4 regions of the Arthrobacter sp. K4-10C genome follow, and region 4 is predicted to be linked to each of the others. Evidence: riboswitches for the same ligand, from Rfam matches in the RefSeq annotation. Region 4 holds a riboswitch; each other region holds the start of a gene.

What was found. Region 4 has a riboswitch for thiamine pyrophosphate ahead of thiC (phosphomethylpyrimidine synthase ThiC). Riboswitches for the same ligand answer to the same signal wherever they lie in the genome.
Region 1: linked by a shared signal. The riboswitch ahead of AC5RUU_RS12445 (ECF transporter S component) and the one ahead of thiC (phosphomethylpyrimidine synthase ThiC) in region 4 are both predicted to bind thiamine pyrophosphate.
Region 2: linked by a shared signal. The riboswitch ahead of thiO (glycine oxidase ThiO) and the one ahead of thiC (phosphomethylpyrimidine synthase ThiC) in region 4 are both predicted to bind thiamine pyrophosphate.
Region 3: linked by a shared signal. The riboswitch ahead of thiD (bifunctional hydroxymethylpyrimidine kinase/phosphomethylpyrimidine kinase) and the one ahead of thiC (phosphomethylpyrimidine synthase ThiC) in region 4 are both predicted to bind thiamine pyrophosphate.

What each region holds. Positions count from the first base shown of each region.
Region 1 covers NZ_JBNHFI010000008.1:49,091-53,295, forward strand. Annotated here, with positions in the region: gene AC5RUU_RS12425 (iron-containing redox enzyme family protein) at 1-91, opposite strand, end outside; gene AC5RUU_RS12430 (DUF4383 domain-containing protein) at 154-612, opposite strand; gene AC5RUU_RS12435 (hypothetical protein) at 728-934, opposite strand; gene AC5RUU_RS12440 (heme-degrading domain-containing protein) at 931-1,482, opposite strand; TPP riboswitch at 1,564-1,700, shown strand; gene AC5RUU_RS12445 (ECF transporter S component) at 1,759-2,382, shown strand; gene AC5RUU_RS12450 (ABC transporter ATP-binding protein) at 2,382-3,935, shown strand; gene AC5RUU_RS12455 (energy-coupling factor transporter transmembrane component T family protein) at 3,932-4,205, shown strand, end outside.
Region 2 covers NZ_JBNHFI010000001.1:109,282-113,486, forward strand. Annotated here, with positions in the region: gene AC5RUU_RS00450 (thiazole synthase) at 1-174, opposite strand, end outside; gene thiS (sulfur carrier protein ThiS) at 179-415, opposite strand; gene thiO (glycine oxidase ThiO) at 412-1,746, opposite strand; TPP riboswitch at 1,739-1,857, opposite strand; gene thiE (thiamine phosphate synthase) at 1,885-2,625, shown strand; gene AC5RUU_RS00470 (RNB domain-containing ribonuclease) at 2,711-4,205, shown strand, end outside.
Region 3 covers NZ_JBNHFI010000015.1:22,365-26,569, forward strand. Annotated here, with positions in the region: gene rplU (50S ribosomal protein L21) at 1-49, opposite strand, end outside; gene thiD (bifunctional hydroxymethylpyrimidine kinase/phosphomethylpyrimidine kinase) at 322-1,857, opposite strand; TPP riboswitch at 1,865-1,962, opposite strand; gene AC5RUU_RS18405 (Rne/Rng family ribonuclease) at 2,120-4,205, opposite strand, start outside.
Region 4 covers NZ_JBNHFI010000009.1:17,674-21,878, reverse strand. Annotated here, with positions in the region: gene AC5RUU_RS13565 (alpha/beta hydrolase) at 1-525, shown strand, start outside; gene thiC (phosphomethylpyrimidine synthase ThiC) at 596-2,431, opposite strand; TPP riboswitch at 2,426-2,533, opposite strand; gene AC5RUU_RS13555 (amidohydrolase family protein) at 2,612-3,694, shown strand; gene AC5RUU_RS13550 (VOC family protein) at 3,801-4,205, shown strand, end outside.

The DNA.
Region 1 (4,205 bases), on a different contig from region 4:
CCGCAAGGGCTTCGCCGGAGCCGTCCGGGCCGTCCGCCAGAACGTCGAACAGGGCGCTGCTGATGGGGCCTCTGGGCTTCGGAATTTCCATGGGTGCTCCTTGATCTGGGTAATGTGTGCCATTGCCGTCTGCACTGGCGGCAGTGGGGGTGGTCAGCGTTCCCGGCGGCCTGCCGGGGTGGTGCGGGGGGAGAGCAGGACGGCCAGGGCGATCATGGCCAGGCCCAGGATGAGGTGCAGCCAGTTGTCCGCAGAGTTCTCGGGAATGAAGTTGGCGGGTGTGGTGTCTCCGATTAGGAGGCCATACAGCCAGAGGACCAGGTAGATGACCCCGCCATAGATGAGGAAGTTCCTCGCCTGCCGGTGGGTGCCTGCCATGAAAACCCCTGCGATGCCGAAGAGAAGATGGACGAGGTTGTGGAGGACGGATACCTGGAAGATACCCAGCAGCAGCGCTTCCGAACCGGGGCCCGCAAAGCCAAGGGAACCGTAGTTGCTCGTGATGCCCGGAACGAATCCAAGGATGCCTGCGAGCAGGAATACGGCAGCCGAAGTCAGGGCAGACCACTGCAGGGCGGTTCGGACGCCCGTGGGGCGGGTGCTGACTGCCATGTTCCCATACTCCTCAAACGCGTTGAAACAATATAGTAAGCATGATTACTATCAAAAGCTAAGCAAGCTTTGTTTCCGCGCCGGGGTATCCGGAAGCCAACACTGTGCAGTCCCCTTATGCCGGGCCGGTCCAGGTGTAGGGGTTGGGGTGCTGTCCGCCGTTGCGGCCGTGCTCGTACCCCTGTTGCCATGCCTTGCCGACGGCGGACACCAGTTCGGCCAGCAGGGGATAGTAGGGATGGTCCGGGCCAATGAAAATCATCTCGTCCTCTGCCTTGTCCACCGCCGCCCGGACGGGGTTCTCAGCCGGCCAGCCGGTCATGGTGCGCCGTCTGCCCCTGTTGACCGCAGCACCTCACGCATCGCCTCCACCACCAGGTCGTGGTCCTGCACCTGCGGGAGTCCGGAAACCGTGACGGTGGCTACCGACCCCACGCCCTCCACGTAGACGGGGAAAGAACCGCCATGTGCCGCGTACTTCGTTTGATCGAACCACCCCTGGTCCTCGATCCGGCCCCCGCGGAGGCGGCCGCGCAGCCCCACCAGGAGGGAAGGCACCTCATACCGGGCGGCTGTCCGTTGCTTCGCGCGGATCCAGTGTTCGTTGTCAGGGGTGGCGCCGGGCAGGGCCACGTGGAACAGGACCTGTTCACCCTTGGTGATGTCGATCGCGATGGGCAGCCCGCGTTCCTTCCCGAGTTCCACGAGGAGGAGGCCAAGGTTCAGGGCGTCGTCCAGCGAGAAGCCTGGAAACTGGAGTTCGTGGATTTCGCCTTCGATGCGGCCGATGAGGGCCTGCAGCGAGCCCTCCGGCTGTACGGCGTCGGAGTCCGGATCGTAGTCAGTCACATGCGGCGGATTGGCAGTCATGGCCCACAATCTACCCCTGTCCAGGTGTAAACTGGACCACGCCCAACAGGGCAATCCAATGCATCATCCAAATCAAGCAACACACAACGACAGGGGAGCGCCGCCGTCGGAACTGGCAAGGCCAGGAACCGCAGGTGGGCGCTGAGAGTGCGGACAGCCGCAGACCCTCGAACCTGATCCGGTTAGTACCGGCGCAAGGGAGTCGAGTTCTCGAAGTCCGGCAGCGGTGAAGTGCCGTTTGCCGTGCTTTCCCCTCCTGTTTCCCAGGAGGATTCCATGAGCACTGCAGCAATCAAGAAGACCACCAGCAAGTCCTGGCGGGTCGTGGACATCGTGGTGGCGGCCCTGATCGCCATCGCTGGCGGCGTCATTTTCTGGGCATGGTCCCAGGGAGCAGCCGCAGTATCCGGGCCCATGAACGCCGTTTACCCGCCGCTCACCGGCCTGATTGCCGGTGGCTGGATGATCCCGGCAGTGCTGGGCATGCTCATCATCCGCAAGCCCGGCGCCGCCTTGTTCTGCGAGACCGTCGCAGCCACTGGTGAGCTCCTGATGGGCTCACAGTACGGCGCGTCGGTCCTGTTCTCCGGCCTCGTCCAGGGCCTCGGCGCCGAGATCATCTTCGCGGTCTTCGTCTACAAGAAGTTCAACTTGCCGGTCGCGCTGCTCGCCGGTGCCGCCGCCGGCCTCTTTTGCGGCCTGAACGACTCCTTCGCGCCGTGGGGCTGGAACATCGCCTACCCGGCCGGCGACAAGCTGGCTTACATCATCTTCACCGCGATTTCCGGCGCGGTCATCGCCGGCGCCCTGTCCTGGATTGCCACCCGCGGCCTGGCCAGGACCGGCGTCCTGAGCTCCTTCGCTTCCCGGAAGGCGGCAACGGAGCCCGTCTTCTCCTGATGCAGGCGCCAATCCACGAGGGCGTGGCCGGGGCCGTGCGTCCCGCCGCCGTCACTGCCCGCGGCTGGGGCTGGCGGCACGCCGGCCGCCCCAAGCCCGCCGTCCACGGCCTTGACCTGGACATCAGGCCGGGGGAGCGGGTGCTCCTGCTGGGCCCCTCCGGCGCCGGCAAGTCCACGCTGCTCCATGCCCTGGCCGGAGTCCTGGGTGATGCGAACGACGACGGCGAGGCCAGCGATTCCGACGAGTCGGGTTCGCTGCTGGTCGACGGCGGGTCCCCCCGGGGGCAGCGCGGCCGCGCTGGCCTGATGCAGCAGGACCCCGAAACGCAGGTGGTCCTCTCGAGGGTTGGGGACGACGTCGCCTTCGGCGCAGAGAACCTCGCCGTCCCCCGCGGCGCCATCTGGACCCGCGTCCACGAGGCGCTGGCCGACGTCGGGCTTTCCCACCTGCCACTGGACCACCCCACGTCGGCGCTGTCCGGCGGGCAGAAACAGCGCCTTGCCCTGGCGGGCATCCTTGCCATGCGCCCCGGGTTGATTCTGCTGGACGAGCCAACCGCGAACCTCGACCCGGCAGGAGTGCTCGAGGTCCGTGCCGCCGTGGAACGCTGCCTGGACAAAACCGGGGCAACGCTGGTGGTGGTGGAGCACCGGGTGTCGGTGTGGAAGGACCTGGTGGACCGGATTGTGGTCTTGCAGCCAGGCTCGGCCGCTGATCCCGCCGTGCTCCTTGACGGACCGCCGGACCGGGTGCTTGGCGAGGCTCGCGCCATGCTGGTGGGAGCCGGGGTATGGGTGCCCGGTTACCTGCCGGCCACGCGTGCGCGTGCCGCGGTTCCTGCCCCCGGCACGGGAAACCTCCTGCTGGCCGCGGAGAAAGTGGCCGTGTCCAGGGAACGTCCCCGCCGCAGCGGATTCCGGAAAATTCCGCCGGTCCCCGTGCAGGAGGGCATCTCCGCGCAGGTCCGGGCCGGGCAGGCGCTCGCAATTACCGGGCCCAACGGCGCGGGGAAGTCGACCTTTGCTCTGACCCTCGCGGGGCTGCTGGAGCCGGTCGCCGGAAAGGTCTCGGCAGCGACCGACCTGAGCCGGGGCGCGGGGATTGACCCCTACAAATGGAAGGCCGAGCAGCTGATCGAGCGGGTGGGAACGGTGTTCCAGGAGCCGGAGCACCAGTTCGTCACCGGCCGGGTGCTGGATGAGCTGCTGTTCGGACCGCGGCACCTGGGCCACGGCGAGGACCGCGTCGACGAACTGCTGGAGCGGCTGCGGCTCACATCCCTGGTGGATGCCAACCCCTACACCCTCTCCGGCGGGGAGAAGCGGCGGCTCTCCGTGGCAACCGTCCTTGCGGCCAGCCCGCAGGTGCTGGTTCTGGACGAGCCGACGTTTGGCCAGGACGCCAACACCTGGGCCGAGCTGGCGTCCTTCCTCTCCGAACTGCTTGATTCCGGCACCGCCGTAGTGTCCGTGACCCACGACACCGAGTTCACCGCCGCCCTGGGCGGGACAGAGCTGAAGCTGGCAACGACGGAAAAGGTGGCCCTGTGAGGCAGGAACTGAACCTGCGCGGCAACCACGCCCTGCTGACCCGCGCCAATCCGCTCAGCAAGCTGGCCGCCGTCGTCCTCATCACCGTTGTACTGGCGCTGTCCATCGACTGGGTGTCGGCCTCGGTGGCGTTGGCCTTCGAGTTCTTGCTGTTCCCCCTTGCCGGCCTCACGCTCACACTGCTCTGGCAGCGTGGGTGGCCGCTGATCGTCGCCGCCGCCGTGGGTGGCTGGAGCACCTCCATCCTGGCGCCGGACAGCGGGAGGACGC
Region 2 (4,205 bases), on a different contig from region 4:
CGCCACGGTGGTCAGCGCCGTGCCGGAGGCCAGGAGAGCCGCGCCCAGGCCCTGCAGGCTGGGGGCACCGCCGGTGCCCATGATCAGCCGGGATGCCAGGGGAACGCCGTCGATGACCAGGGCGTCGTCCAGTACAGGCGCTCCAGCCGAGGGAAGGGTGGTGCTTTCCGTCATGGTGTCAGCCTCCCTGCACAGCCGTGACGAGTTCGACGTCGTCACCGTCGGCGAGCGCTGTTGCGAACCATTGGCTGCGGGGCACCACGACGGCGTTGTGTGCCACCGCGACGCCCAGCCTTTTGCCGTCCGTTGCCTGGCCGTCAGGGCCGAGTGCGCGGCCGGTGACCTCGCCGACGAGCGTAGTGATGGAGGCCCCTTCAGCCACCAAGTGGTGGTTTCCGTTCAGGGTGATCTTCATGCTGTCTCCTTGATGTTGAAACTTGGGGCGGGGGATTCATGGCCGGAAAAGCGGCCCGGGTTGAACGGCTCCCAGCGGGGGTCCGCGGTGCCGTCCAAGAGATCCCGGCAGATGGCGGCGGCGACGGGCGAGAGGAGGACGCCGTGCCGGAAGAACCCCGTGGCGATGATCAGGCCGGCGATGTGAGCCGGCTGCCCGGGACTTGATTCACCAGACACCGGCACCCTTCCCAGCAGCGGGGCATTGTCCGGGGTTCCCGGCCGGGCCCGCGCCGTGCACTCCAACACTTCAAGCTCGGCGACAGCGGGCACCAGTACCTGCGCGTCCCGGAGGAGCTGGTAGACCCCGCCCGCGGATACGCCGCTGCGGCCAGAGCAGGGGTTTTGGTGCGCCGGGGCATCAGTCCCGGCGAGGGCGTCCTCACGCTGGGTGGCTCCGATCACCACTGTCCCGTCCGCCCGGGGGACGATGTACACCGGCACGCCGCGGACCAGTCCACGGACGGTGGAAGTCACCAGCGGTTGGAGCTGGCGGGGCACGGCAAGGCGCAGGATGTCCCCATGCACTGGCCGCAGCGGCAGGTGCAGGCCCCCTGGAAGGTCCGACAGGCCGCCGGCGTCCAGTCCATTGGCCACCACTGTTTCGCCGGCCAGGACGGTGCCGCCGCCAGCGAGCCGGACGCCGGCAACTTCTCCGCCGGCCCACACCAGGCCCAGGGCCCGGTCCGGCACCGCGTAGCCATCCACCGTCCCTGCTGCGGTTCCGATGCCGCCGGTGCGGGCAACGTGGTCTGCCATGGCGCGCCGCAGGCAGGACACCAGGAGACGGGGATCCACCTGGTGGTCCGAGGGTGTGTCGAGGGCGCAGGCGATGGCCGGGCTCAGCAGGGGTTCACGCCGCCGGGCCTCGCGGACGGTCAGGGGCTCCACCGCAAGTCCGTTGGCCGCCTGCACCGCGCGCAGGTCCATCAGTGCCTGGCGGTCGGCGGCATCGGCACCCACGGCGAGGGTCGGTGTCGGAAGGTAGCCGGTTCGCTGACCGGAGGCGGCCTCCAATTCGGTGGCAAAGCGGGGCCACTTGGCCGAGGACGCCAGCATGAGGTCCAGGAGGTCCTCCTCCTGGTAGTGCAACTCGCTCACGGGCGCGAGCATCCCGGCAGCCGCCCAGCTGGCACCTGAGCCCGGCGCGTCGTCGATCAGCGCCACGGTGCGCCCCGAGCGTTGGGCTTCCCAGGCGATCGCGTGTCCGACCACGCCCCCGCCGATCACTGCTACGTCGGCCCGGATGGTGCTGTCCGGGGACGCCGGGGGCGCTGTGTCTGGGATGCGCATGTGGTTCCTTCCCTACGCCGGTACTAGCCGGATCAGGTCAAGCGGTCGGCTCTAACGCCCTCTCAGCCGGGCGCTTTATGACAGCTGCCACGGGCTCCCGCAGTACGAGGCCAGTGTAGAGGAACTAGGCTTGCAGCCATGAATGTGTCCCGCTCCCCTGCCGCTGCCGGCGCCTCCGCAACCGATGCCTTCACCACAGCCGAAGGAACCTTCGGGCTGAAGGCTGCCCGCCTGTACCTTTGCACCGACGCCCGCCGGGACCGGGGCGACTTCGCGGACTTCGTCGACGCTGCCTTCGCCGGGGGCGTGGACATCATCCAGCTCCGCGACAAGTCCATCGAAGCGGCGGAGGAGCTGGAACTCCTGGCCGTCCTGAAGGAGACCGCGCAGCGCCACGGCCGGTTGTGGGCCGTCAACGACCGTGCCGACATCGCCGTGCTGTCCGGTGCGCCCGTGTTCCACATCGGCCAAAAGGACCTGCCTCTGCCGGCGGCACGCACCCTGCTCAACGGCAACGGTGCCATCGGGCTCTCAAGCCACACGACGGCCCAAGTTGATGCCGCCCTCGCTGCCGCAGCCGGACCCGCCGGCCTGGACTACTTTTGCGTGGGGCCGGTCTGGGCCACACCCACCAAACCCGGCAGGGCCGCGGTCGGACTGGACCTGGTGAGGTACGCCGCAACAGCCACTGCCGGTTCCCGTGACGCCGGATCCGGGGTGCCCTGGTTCGCGATCGGCGGCATCGACCACGCCAATGTGGAGCAGGTGGTGGACGCCGGAGCCCGCAGGATTGTGGTGGTCCGTGCGATCACCGAAGCGACCGACCCCGCCGCGGCGGCAGCCTCACTCCTGGCCACCCTGGATGCTGCCGGTTCCTGACTTGCCCGGCAGGGCAACACGGCCCGGCCCTTCCGTGGAGCCGATGCCCTGCATATTCGACGGTCTTCCGGCTAGGCTGATTTTCGTGTCACATCATCGGCTGGCTCCCAACGTCCATGAGCACAACAACGCCCTGGAAGAGGCATTGGGCGCGTTGCGGACGGAGCTGGAACTTCCGGGGCCGTACCCGGAACCTGCTGTCCGTGACGCGGAGGCCGCCGTGGCTGCGCTGGAACTGCCGGCCTACGATCTGACCGGGGTCGAATTCATCACCATCGACCCCGCGTCGTCCACCGACCTGGACCAGGCCCTGTTCATCGAAGCCGACGGCGACGGCTACCACGTGCTGTACGCCATCGCCGACGTTCCCGCCTTCGTAACGCCCGGCGGTCCGCTGGACACCGAAACCCGGCGCCGCGGGCAGACTTTCTATGCCCCCGACGGGCGGATTCCGCTGCATCCGGAGGTGATCAGCGAAGGCGCGGGAAGCCTGCTGCCGGGGCAGGACTGTTCCGCCTTTGTCTGGGACTTCCGCCTGGACGGGAACGCGGAAGTCACCTCTGTCGCTGTCAGGCGGGCGAGGATTCGCAGCCGGGCCAAATTGAGCTACAAGGGCGCGCAGGCCGAGCTGGATGCCGGGAGCGCATCCCCGGTCCTGCAACTGCTGAAAGAAGTGGGCCTCAAGCGCGTGGAGCTGGAACGCGCGCGGGACGGCGCCAGCCTTAACATGCCGGAGCAGGAGATTGTCCAGCTCCCGGATGGGGGCTACCGTATCGCCGCCGCCCCGCAGCTGCCCGTTGAGGACTGGAACGCCCAGATCTCGCTCATGACGGGGATGGCCGCGGCGCAGCTCATGCTGGCTGGCAAAGTGGGGATCCTGCGGACCATGCCGGCACCCGATGAACGTTCCCTGAACCACTTCAGGCTCCAGACTGAGGTGCTGGGGAAACCGTGGGACGGGCAGGCCGGCTACGGCGAGTACCTGCGCACCCTGGACCCCACCGAACCCCGCCAGCTGGCGATCCTGCACTCGGCAGGGATGCTGTTCCGTGGAGCCTCCTACACTGCCTTTGACGGCAGCATCCCGGAGGACGCGGTCCAGTCAGCCATCGGTGCCGCCTACGCCCACACCACCGCTCCCCTGCGACGGCTAGTGGACCGTTTCGTGCTGGTGATCTGTGAGGCCCTGAGCAATGGCGGCAACGTGCCCGGCTGGGCACGGGAGGCCCTTCCCTCACTGCCCGAGATCATGGCGGGCTCTGACCAGCTGGCGTCCCGGATGGAGCGGATGGCCCTGGATACCGTGGAAGCTGCGCTGCTGGTGAACCATGTCGGCCAGGAGTTCGATGCCATCGTCATCTCCGGGTCGAAGCCGCAGAAGGACAACGGGAACGGTGGCAACGGCAGGAACGGAAACGGGAAGAACGGAAACGGGAACGGCGGCTCCGGCGTCATCCAGATTGCCGAACCTGCCGTAACGGCCCGCTGCGCCGGCGATCTGGAGTCAGGCACGAAGGTCCGCGTCCGCCTGCTTTCCTCCGACATCGCCACCCGTGAGGTCCACTTCGAACTGGTCGACT
Region 3 (4,205 bases), on a different contig from region 4:
CGGAAACCTTCTCTTGGCGGCCGCCTGCGCGGACAATCGCGTACACCACTTGGGAACTCACTTCTCTCGACGTTTCTAACAAAATTTGCGTGCGGAACCGGCTCTAACAGGCTGGTTTCTCGCTGTGCCTCAACGCCGTGGGGTCATAACCCAAGTGTTGGCGTAAGCACCGAAGAACTAGACTACGCTAATTTCGTCTTCGGCCGCAAATGAGGCTGGCTCCGGCGCGCCTACTGTGATAGCAACCACAGGACAGTGGCACCACAGTGGGCGGCGGTACCGCGCACCATCCATGATACCGCCGGGACCGCCCCGGGAGGCTCAGGAGTGCAGCCGCGGCGCGTCGAAAAACTCCACTTCCAGGCGGCAGGACTGCTTGAAGGCCGTGGCCATGGCGGCCCGTTCAGCGTCCGACGCGTTCCGGCCGGCCTCGTCCACGAAGGCGATGGCCTTGCGGGTTGCCTCGGCGAAGTCCTCGTCGGCGTAGGTCCGGAGCCACTCGGCGTAGGGGTGCCCGGCCGGTTCACCTGCGGCCAGGAACTGGGCGTGCAGCTTTTTGCCCACCTCCGCGTACAGCCAGAAACAAGGGAGGACGGCCGCGGCCAGCACCGCGTAACTGCCCGACGCCGAGGCCGCCGTGAGGTGGTCGACGTAGGACTTTGTCACAGGACCCAATTCGGGCCGGACGGTGCGGGTGCTCAGCCAGGACCTGTGCAGCTCAGACTCCACTTCAAGGCACTGCTGCGCGGACCCGGCCCAAAACAGCTGCTCCGCCTCGGTGGGCGCAAGGGCGCTTGCCCTTGCCAGGATCCGGGAGTAGCCGTTGAGGTAGATGGCGTCCTGGGCCAGGTAGTAGGCAAACTCCTTCTCGGGCAGGCTGCCCGTGGCCAGTCCGCGGATGAAGTCCAGCCCGTAAATGGCGTCCAGGTCCGCTTCAGCAGCAGCCCTGAGGCTGGCCGCGAAAGCCCCCTGGTGCGGAACCGGCCGCACGTGGTGGAAATGGTGGACGGGCCCGTTCCCGGTTCCCACCTCCAGGCGGCCAGCGGTTTCCAGCGCACCGACCAGCCAGGGCTTCACGTCCCGCAGGGCCGCCTCCCAGTCCCCCAGCCGCGCCTGGACAGTGGCCATTGCGGAGGACAGCGAACAGCCGGTTCCGTGGCTGTTCCGGGTTGCCACCCGCTCCCCCGGCACCTCCACGACCTCGGCGCCCAGCAGCCCGCCGGTATTCACCAGCGCGTCCGGGCAGTCCGCACCCGCCAGATGGCCGCCTTTCACCAGGACCGTGGCACCGGTGGCCGCGGCAAGTTTCCTGCCCTGTGCCAGGGCTCCGGCCCAGGTGTCCTGCTGTTCCTCCCCTACGAGGATGGCCAGTTCGGCGAGGTTGGGGGTGATGAGGTGCGCGAGCGGCAGGAGTTCGCGAAGCGCCGCCTCGGCGGATTCTTGCAGCAGCCGGTCACCGCTGGTGGCCACCATCACCGGGTCGAGGACCACGACGGCGGGGCGTACGTTTTCCAGCCATGTCCGTACGGCGGCGATCACCCCGGCGTCGCCCAGCATGCCGATCTTGACGGCGTCGATGCTGATGTCGTCGCTGATGGCATCCAGCTGGGCCGCCAGGAAGGACACCGGCGGCACATGGACCGCAGCCACACCGTGGGTGTTCTGTGCGGTAAGGGCGGTGATGGCGGCCATACCGTACCCGCCGTGAGCGGCGATGCTTTTCAGATCCGCCTGGATACCTGCACCCCCCGACGGGTCCGAGCCGGCGATGGACAGGACACGCGGCACGTCCCTGCCGGTCCCGGGCGGCACGGTAGCGGTTTCAAGAGTGCCGGCCTGGAGATCTACTGGGGGCAAAACAAGAGTCGAAGACAAGAGACATCCCTTCGCCGGTACTAGCCGGACAGGTTCAACGGGTCTGGATCTCAGCCGGCCCTTCGCGCGGCACCCCGTGTCAGTCCCCCAGCCTAGCCGTTTTGCTTCGGGCGCCTCAAAGGTGAAGCGGGCATTGCGCGAAAAGTCCCCGTTTGGTGGACTTTTCCCCCGGTACTTCAGAGGGGAGAAGTCCACCAAACGGGGACTGGTCGAAAGGTGGGGCTCCCGGCGCACCCGCCAAGGGTTACAGCTCGGAGGCGGGAACCCCGACGCCCAGGATGATGGGCGCCTCGGCGGGTTTGGCAGTCCCATCCTTGCGGTCTGCGGAGGCCGCGGGTTCCGGCGCCTTGGCAGCATGTGTGTGCCCGGTGCTGGCCGCAGGCGCGTTCTCATGGTGCTGCACAGTGGTTTCATTGGCGGCACCCTGGGCACGGCTGGCGCTGCGGTTGCGCCGCGGCCGGCGCTGGCGGGTCTGGTCCACAGTGTGGTCAGACCAGTCCTTTTCCTCTGCTGCGGGTGCAGGCGGCTGTTCGGCGTTGACCGGCCCGGCCTCGGAAACCTTGGTTTCATGTTCTTCCGCCGGCGTTTCACCAGCAGGTGCCGGTTCACCAAGGTGGGCGAAAGCTTCAGCGAGCCGGTCCAGGGTGAGGGCCGGCTGCGGCTGCTGTTCTTCGGCATGCTCCACGAACGGCAGGACAACCTTCTCGCCGCCGAAGGTCAGGACAGCCGCCGGCCGGGGCGCCGCGCCGGCGTCGTGCTTGTCTTCTGCGGCCGGCGTTTCGGGCTGGACTGACTGCGCCTGTTTGGCCGCCGCCACCTCGTCATCGTGCAGGTGCGCCGCATGCGCCGCGGCAGCGATGTTGGCAAGGGCCAGCCTGGTGGCTTCCGCCTTCGCGTGCCGCTCGGCATCGGCCGGATCCGGATGGACGGTATGGACATGCACCGCCGCAGCCGGGGCAGCTTCAGGCTGCTGGCCACCGCGTCCGCGCCGCCGTTTGCGGTCCGGCCTGCCGTTCGGCTGGCTGCTGTCGGTCCGCTGTCCCTCATTACGGTGCCCTTCGGCGCGGACGTCGGGCCGAATGTCGGAACGCTGCACGTGGTGCTCGGCGGCAACGATGTTCGCGCGGCGATGCTCCACGGGGTCGTCGTGGGTCACCACACCGCGGCCGGCGCACGCTTCGCACTGCTCCCCGAACACCTCAAGGAGCCCCGTGCCCATGCGCTTGCGGGTCATCTGGACCAGGCCCAGCGACGTGACTTCGGCAACCTGGTGCTTGGTGCGGTCGCGGCCCAGGCATTCCACCAGGCGGCGCAGGACCAGGTCCCGGTTGGATTCCAGCACCATGTCGATGAAGTCGATGACGATAATGCCGCCGATATCGCGGAGGCGGAGCTGGCGCACCACTTCCTCGGCTGCTTCAAGGTTGTTCTTGGTGACGGTTTCCTCAAGGTTGCCGCCGCTGCCCGTGAACTTGCCGGTGTTGACGTCCACCACGGTCATGGCCTCGGTGCGGTCGATCACCAGAGAACCGCCGGAGGGCAGGAACACCTTGCGTTCCAGGGCCTTGTGGATCTGCTCATCGATCCGCCATGCCGCAAAGATGTCCTGGTCCTTGGTCCACTTCTCAAGGCGGCCCACCAAGTCCGGGGCAACGTAGGTGACGTAGGCCTCAATGGTGTCCCAGGCTTCTTCACCGGACACGATCAGCTTGGAGAAGTCCTCGTTGAAGACGTCACGCACCACCTTGATGGTGAGGTCCGGCTCGCCGTACAGCAGTTCGGGTGCCAGGACCTTGGTGGAGGTGGACTGGCTTTCGATGCCTTCCCACTGCGCGCGCAGCCGATTGATGTCGTGCGTCAGCTCTTCCTCGGACGCTCCCTCCGCGGCTGTGCGGACGATGACCCCAGCCTGCTCAGGGAGGCGGTCCTTGAGGATGCGCTTGAGGCGGTTGCGTTCGACGTCGGGCAGCTTGCGGGAGATGCCCGTCATGGAACCGCCAGGCACGTACACAAGGTAGCGTCCGGGCAGCGAGATCTGGCTGGTGAGGCGTGCGCCCTTGTGCCCGACGGGGTCCTTGGTCACCTGGACCAGGACGGTGTCGCCTGACTTGAGGGCGTTTTCGATACGGCGCTGCTTGCCCTCGAGGTTGACGGCCTCCCAGTTCACCTCGCCTGCGTACAGAACGGCGTTACGGCCGCGCCCGATGTCAACGAAGGCTGCCTCCATGGAAGGCAGGACGTTCTGGACCTTGCCCAGGTAGACGTTGCCGATCAGCGAGTCCTGCTGGGTCTTGGAGACGAAGTGCTCGGCCAGGACGCCGTCTTCGAGG
Region 4 (4,205 bases):
GGCGGACACGTGGTGGCGCATGCCCAGGGTGCCATCGCGGCCATGATGGCCGCCGTCGAACGGCCGGACCTCGTCTATTCTCTGACACTCGTGGAACCCGCCTGCCTGTCACTGACGGCGGAACTGCCGGCCACCGCGGCCCACATTAGGCTGATGCAGCCGCTGCTCGAGGTCCGCCACCAGCTCAGCGATGACGATTTCCAGCGGGAGTTTGTGCGCCGGGTGTACGCCACTGACCTGCAGGAACCGGCCACCGCGGAGGAGAAGCGGTCCGCCAGGCGCCTCCGGCTGCAGGCGCCCTCATGGGAGGCGCCGCTGCATATCGTTCCGGGCGTCCCCACCCTGGTCCTGACCGGGGGCTGGGAACCCCTGTACGAGGAAATCGCCGGCTACCTCCGCGAAACCGGAGCCGTGCACCGCGTCTCTCCCGGAGGGCACAGGCCCCAGGACTCCGCGGACGGGGACCGGACCATCCGGTCCTTCATCAGAGACGTCAGCAGGGCCCAGCCTGCCCGCGCGTCCTGACCCGCGCAGGCCCGGGCTTCCCCTCCGCCCGGCCGGCCCCCAATAGCCAGCCGGACGAAAGGGAAGGCTTCTATGTGGAGATACTCTCGGGTAGCCGCAGCTCCGGCAGGTAAACCCTGCCTCCCGAGGCCATGAATTCCTGGCTCTTCTCCCGCATGCCGCTTGCCATGTCCGCCAGGGCTGCCTGCGCTTCCGCGGAGCCGTACTCATCCCGGATGTCCTGGCTGATCCGCATGGAGCAGAACTTGGGTCCGCACATGGAGCAGAAATGGGCCGTCTTGGCCGGCTCCGCGGGCAGCGTCTCGTCATGGAAAGCCTCGGCGGTCACCGGGTCCAGCGACAGGGCGAACTGGTCCCGCCAGCGGAACTCGAAGCGGGCCTTTGACAGTGCGTCATCCCGTTCGTGAGCGCCGGGGTGGCCCTTGGCCAGGTCTGCGGCGTGCGCTGCAATCTTGTAGGTAATGACTCCCGTCTTGACGTCGTCCTTGTTGGGCAGGCCCAGGTGTTCCTTTGGAGTCACGTAGCAGAGCATCGCCGTGCCGTACCGGGCGATCTCCGTGGCGCCGATGGCTGATGTGATGTGGTCATAGCCGGGCGCTACGTCGGTAACCAGGGGACCCAGGGTGTAGAACGGGGCGCCCTTGCACAACTCCTGCTGGCGCTCGACGTTTTCCCGGACCAGGTGGAAGGGAATGTGCCCCGGCCCCTCCACCATTACCTGGACGTCGTGTTCCCAGGCGCGCTGCGTCAGTTCCGCGAGCGTGTCCAGTTCCGCGAATTGCGCGGCGTCGTTGGCGTCCGCCGTTGCTCCGGGCCGCAGGCCGTCTCCCAGCGAAAACGCCACGTCGTACCTGGCGAAGATCTCACACAGCTCGTCGAAGTGCGTGTAGAGGAAGTTCTCCTGGTGGTGCGCCAGGCACCAGCCGGCCATGATTGATCCGCCCCGGGAGACGATGCCGGTGACCCGGTTGGCAGTCAACGGCACGTAACGGAGCAGGACGCCGGCATGGACGGTCATGTAGTCCACACCCTGTTCGCACTGCTCGATGACAGTGTCACGGAAAATTTCCCAGGTTAGCTTGTTGGCCTCGCCGTTGACCTTCTCAAGCGCCTGGTAGATGGGAACCGTACCGATCGGCACAGGGGAGTTGCGGATGATCCATTCCCGCGTTGTGTGGATATCGTCACCGGTGGAGAGGTCCATGACGGTGTCCGCGCCCCACTGCGTGGCCCATTGCAGTTTGTCCACTTCTTCGGCTATGGAGCTGGTCACGGCGGAGTTGCCGATGTTGGCGTTGATCTTCACCAGGAATGCCTTGCCGATGATCATCGGCTCCGACTCCGGGTGGTTGATGTTGCTGGGGATGATGGCGCGGCCGGCGGCCAGTTCGCTGCGGACCAGCTCCACATCGCAGTTCTCTCGCAGGGCCACAAAGCGCATCTCGGGGGTGATGATGCCCTGCCTGGCATAGTGCATCTGGGTCACGGTCCGGCCTTCGACGGCGCGGCGGGGCACCGGCTGCGCACCCCTCCACTCAGCGGAGGCTGCACCGCGGCGCACAGCCGAGCGGCCGTCGTCGAGCAGGTTCCGGCCCCTGCCGCTGTACGCTTCCGTATCTTCCCGCGCCGCGATCCATGCGGAGCGGAAGGGAGGCAGGCCCATCACCGGATCGCTGCCCGGGCCGGCGGTCCGGTAGGTACGGAAGGGCTCGTTGACTTCCCCATTGGGTGACGGTTCCAGGGAAATCTCCGTCACCGGAACCCGGATTCCGTTAGCCGTGTCTTCTATGAAGGCCAACGAATGCGACGCCAAAGATTGGGTAACAGGTTCCGCGGGCTTCTCACCAGGCAGGGCTGTCCCTGGCTGGTTTCGGGTAGGGCTCAGCTGTTCATTTGGTGTACTCAAGGAATACTCACTTCCTTCGCCGGCATTACCCGGACAGGTTCGACGGTCGCAGGCTGCATCAGCCCGATCTCAGCCCCTGCAGGGGCACCCGTGTGGTCAGGAACGAAGCTACCACAGCCGCTCCGGAAGCCCTTGTCATATTGGCAGTGCTAGCCTGACTGGCGACGAAAAGGGTGCCGGATGCCGAAGATCATCGAATTCAGCGGGCCAGTGCTGACTGCACCGGACAGCGAACACCGGGGCCTGTGGTCAGTGGACGGGAAACTCACGTTCGCCCGCCCGCAGCAGGCACCGGACCGCGTGCTGGACGGCTGGGTGCTGCCGGGCCTGGTGGATGCCCACTGCCACATCGGGCTCGGGCCCGGCGGGCCGGTGGATGCTCCAACCGCGGCCGCCCAGGCCCGGGCAGACCTGGCGGCGGGCACGTTGCTGGTGCGCGATGCCGGTTCACCGGCAGATACCCGGTGGATGCAGGGAGGCCGGGACTTTCCGGTGCTGATCAGGGCCGGACGCCACGTTGCCCGCACCCGCCGATACCTTCGCGGCTTCGCGGACGAGGTGGAGCCGGAGAACCTCGTGGAGGCCGTGCGCAAACAGGCACGCGACGGAGACGGTTGGGTGAAGCTCGTGGGGGACTGGATCGACCGCCGGGCCGGGGACCTGGCACCCTCGTTTCCCGCCGCCGTCGTCCGGGATGCTGTGCAGGCCGCGCACGACGAAGGCTCCCGGGTGACCGCCCACTGCTTCGCGGAAGACACCCTGGACCAGATGCTGGACGCCGGCATTGACTGCATTGAGCATGCCACCGGGCTCCTGCCCCGGCACCTTCCCCGCTTCGCGGAGCAGGGCGTGCCCATCGTCCCCACCCTGGTGAACATCGCCACGTTTCCCGACATTGCCGCCCAGGCGCAGCCAAAGTTTCCGCGCTATGCAGCGCACATGCTTGCCCTGTGGGAGCGTCACCTGGAACGGGTAGGTGAGGCCTACGACGCCGGCGTACGGATTTTCGCCGGCACGGACGCCGGAAGCGTCATCCGCCACGGACGGATCGCCGACGAGATCTTCGCCTTGCATTCCGCCGGGCTTCCCATGCCCGCAGCGCTGGACGCAGCCTGCTGGTCCGCACGGGAGTGGCTCGGAGCGGACGGCCTGCAGGAAGGTGCGCGGGCCGACGTCGTCATCTGCAGGGACGATCCGCGTGTCCGGCCGGCCGCAATCCGGAAGCTGGCCCACGTGGTGCTGGGAGGCCGCGTCATCGCCTGAAGAGTTTGCAGGAATTCAAAGGTGCTTGGAATAAATTGAAGCTTCAAGTAATTTTAACTGTGACAGGCCGTCTTATCCGCACGGCCTCCAGCACAGGGAGCGTTCAATGACTGCAGAAGCCACCAGCCAGGATCTTCTTCCCGCCGACCTCGCCATGGGCACCGTGATGCTCAAGGTCGGCGACATGAAGGTCATGACCGATTACTACCAGCGTGCCCTCGGCCTTGAGGTTGTTGCGGAGCAGGACGGCGGGCTCTACCTCGGCCGCCTGCAGAAGCCGCTGGTCCACCTGGCGCCCGCGCCCGGGCTGAATCTTCCGGGCAGGGGAGAGGCCGGCCTCTTCCATACCGCGCTGCTCTTCGAGGACCAGGCTTCCCTCGCCGCCACCATTGCCACCGCCGCCCGGTTCAATCCGCACTCCTTCACCGGCAGCGCGGACCACCTTGTCAGCGAGGCCTTCTATTTCAATGACCCTGAAGGGAACGGCATTGAGCTGTACTGGGACAGGCCG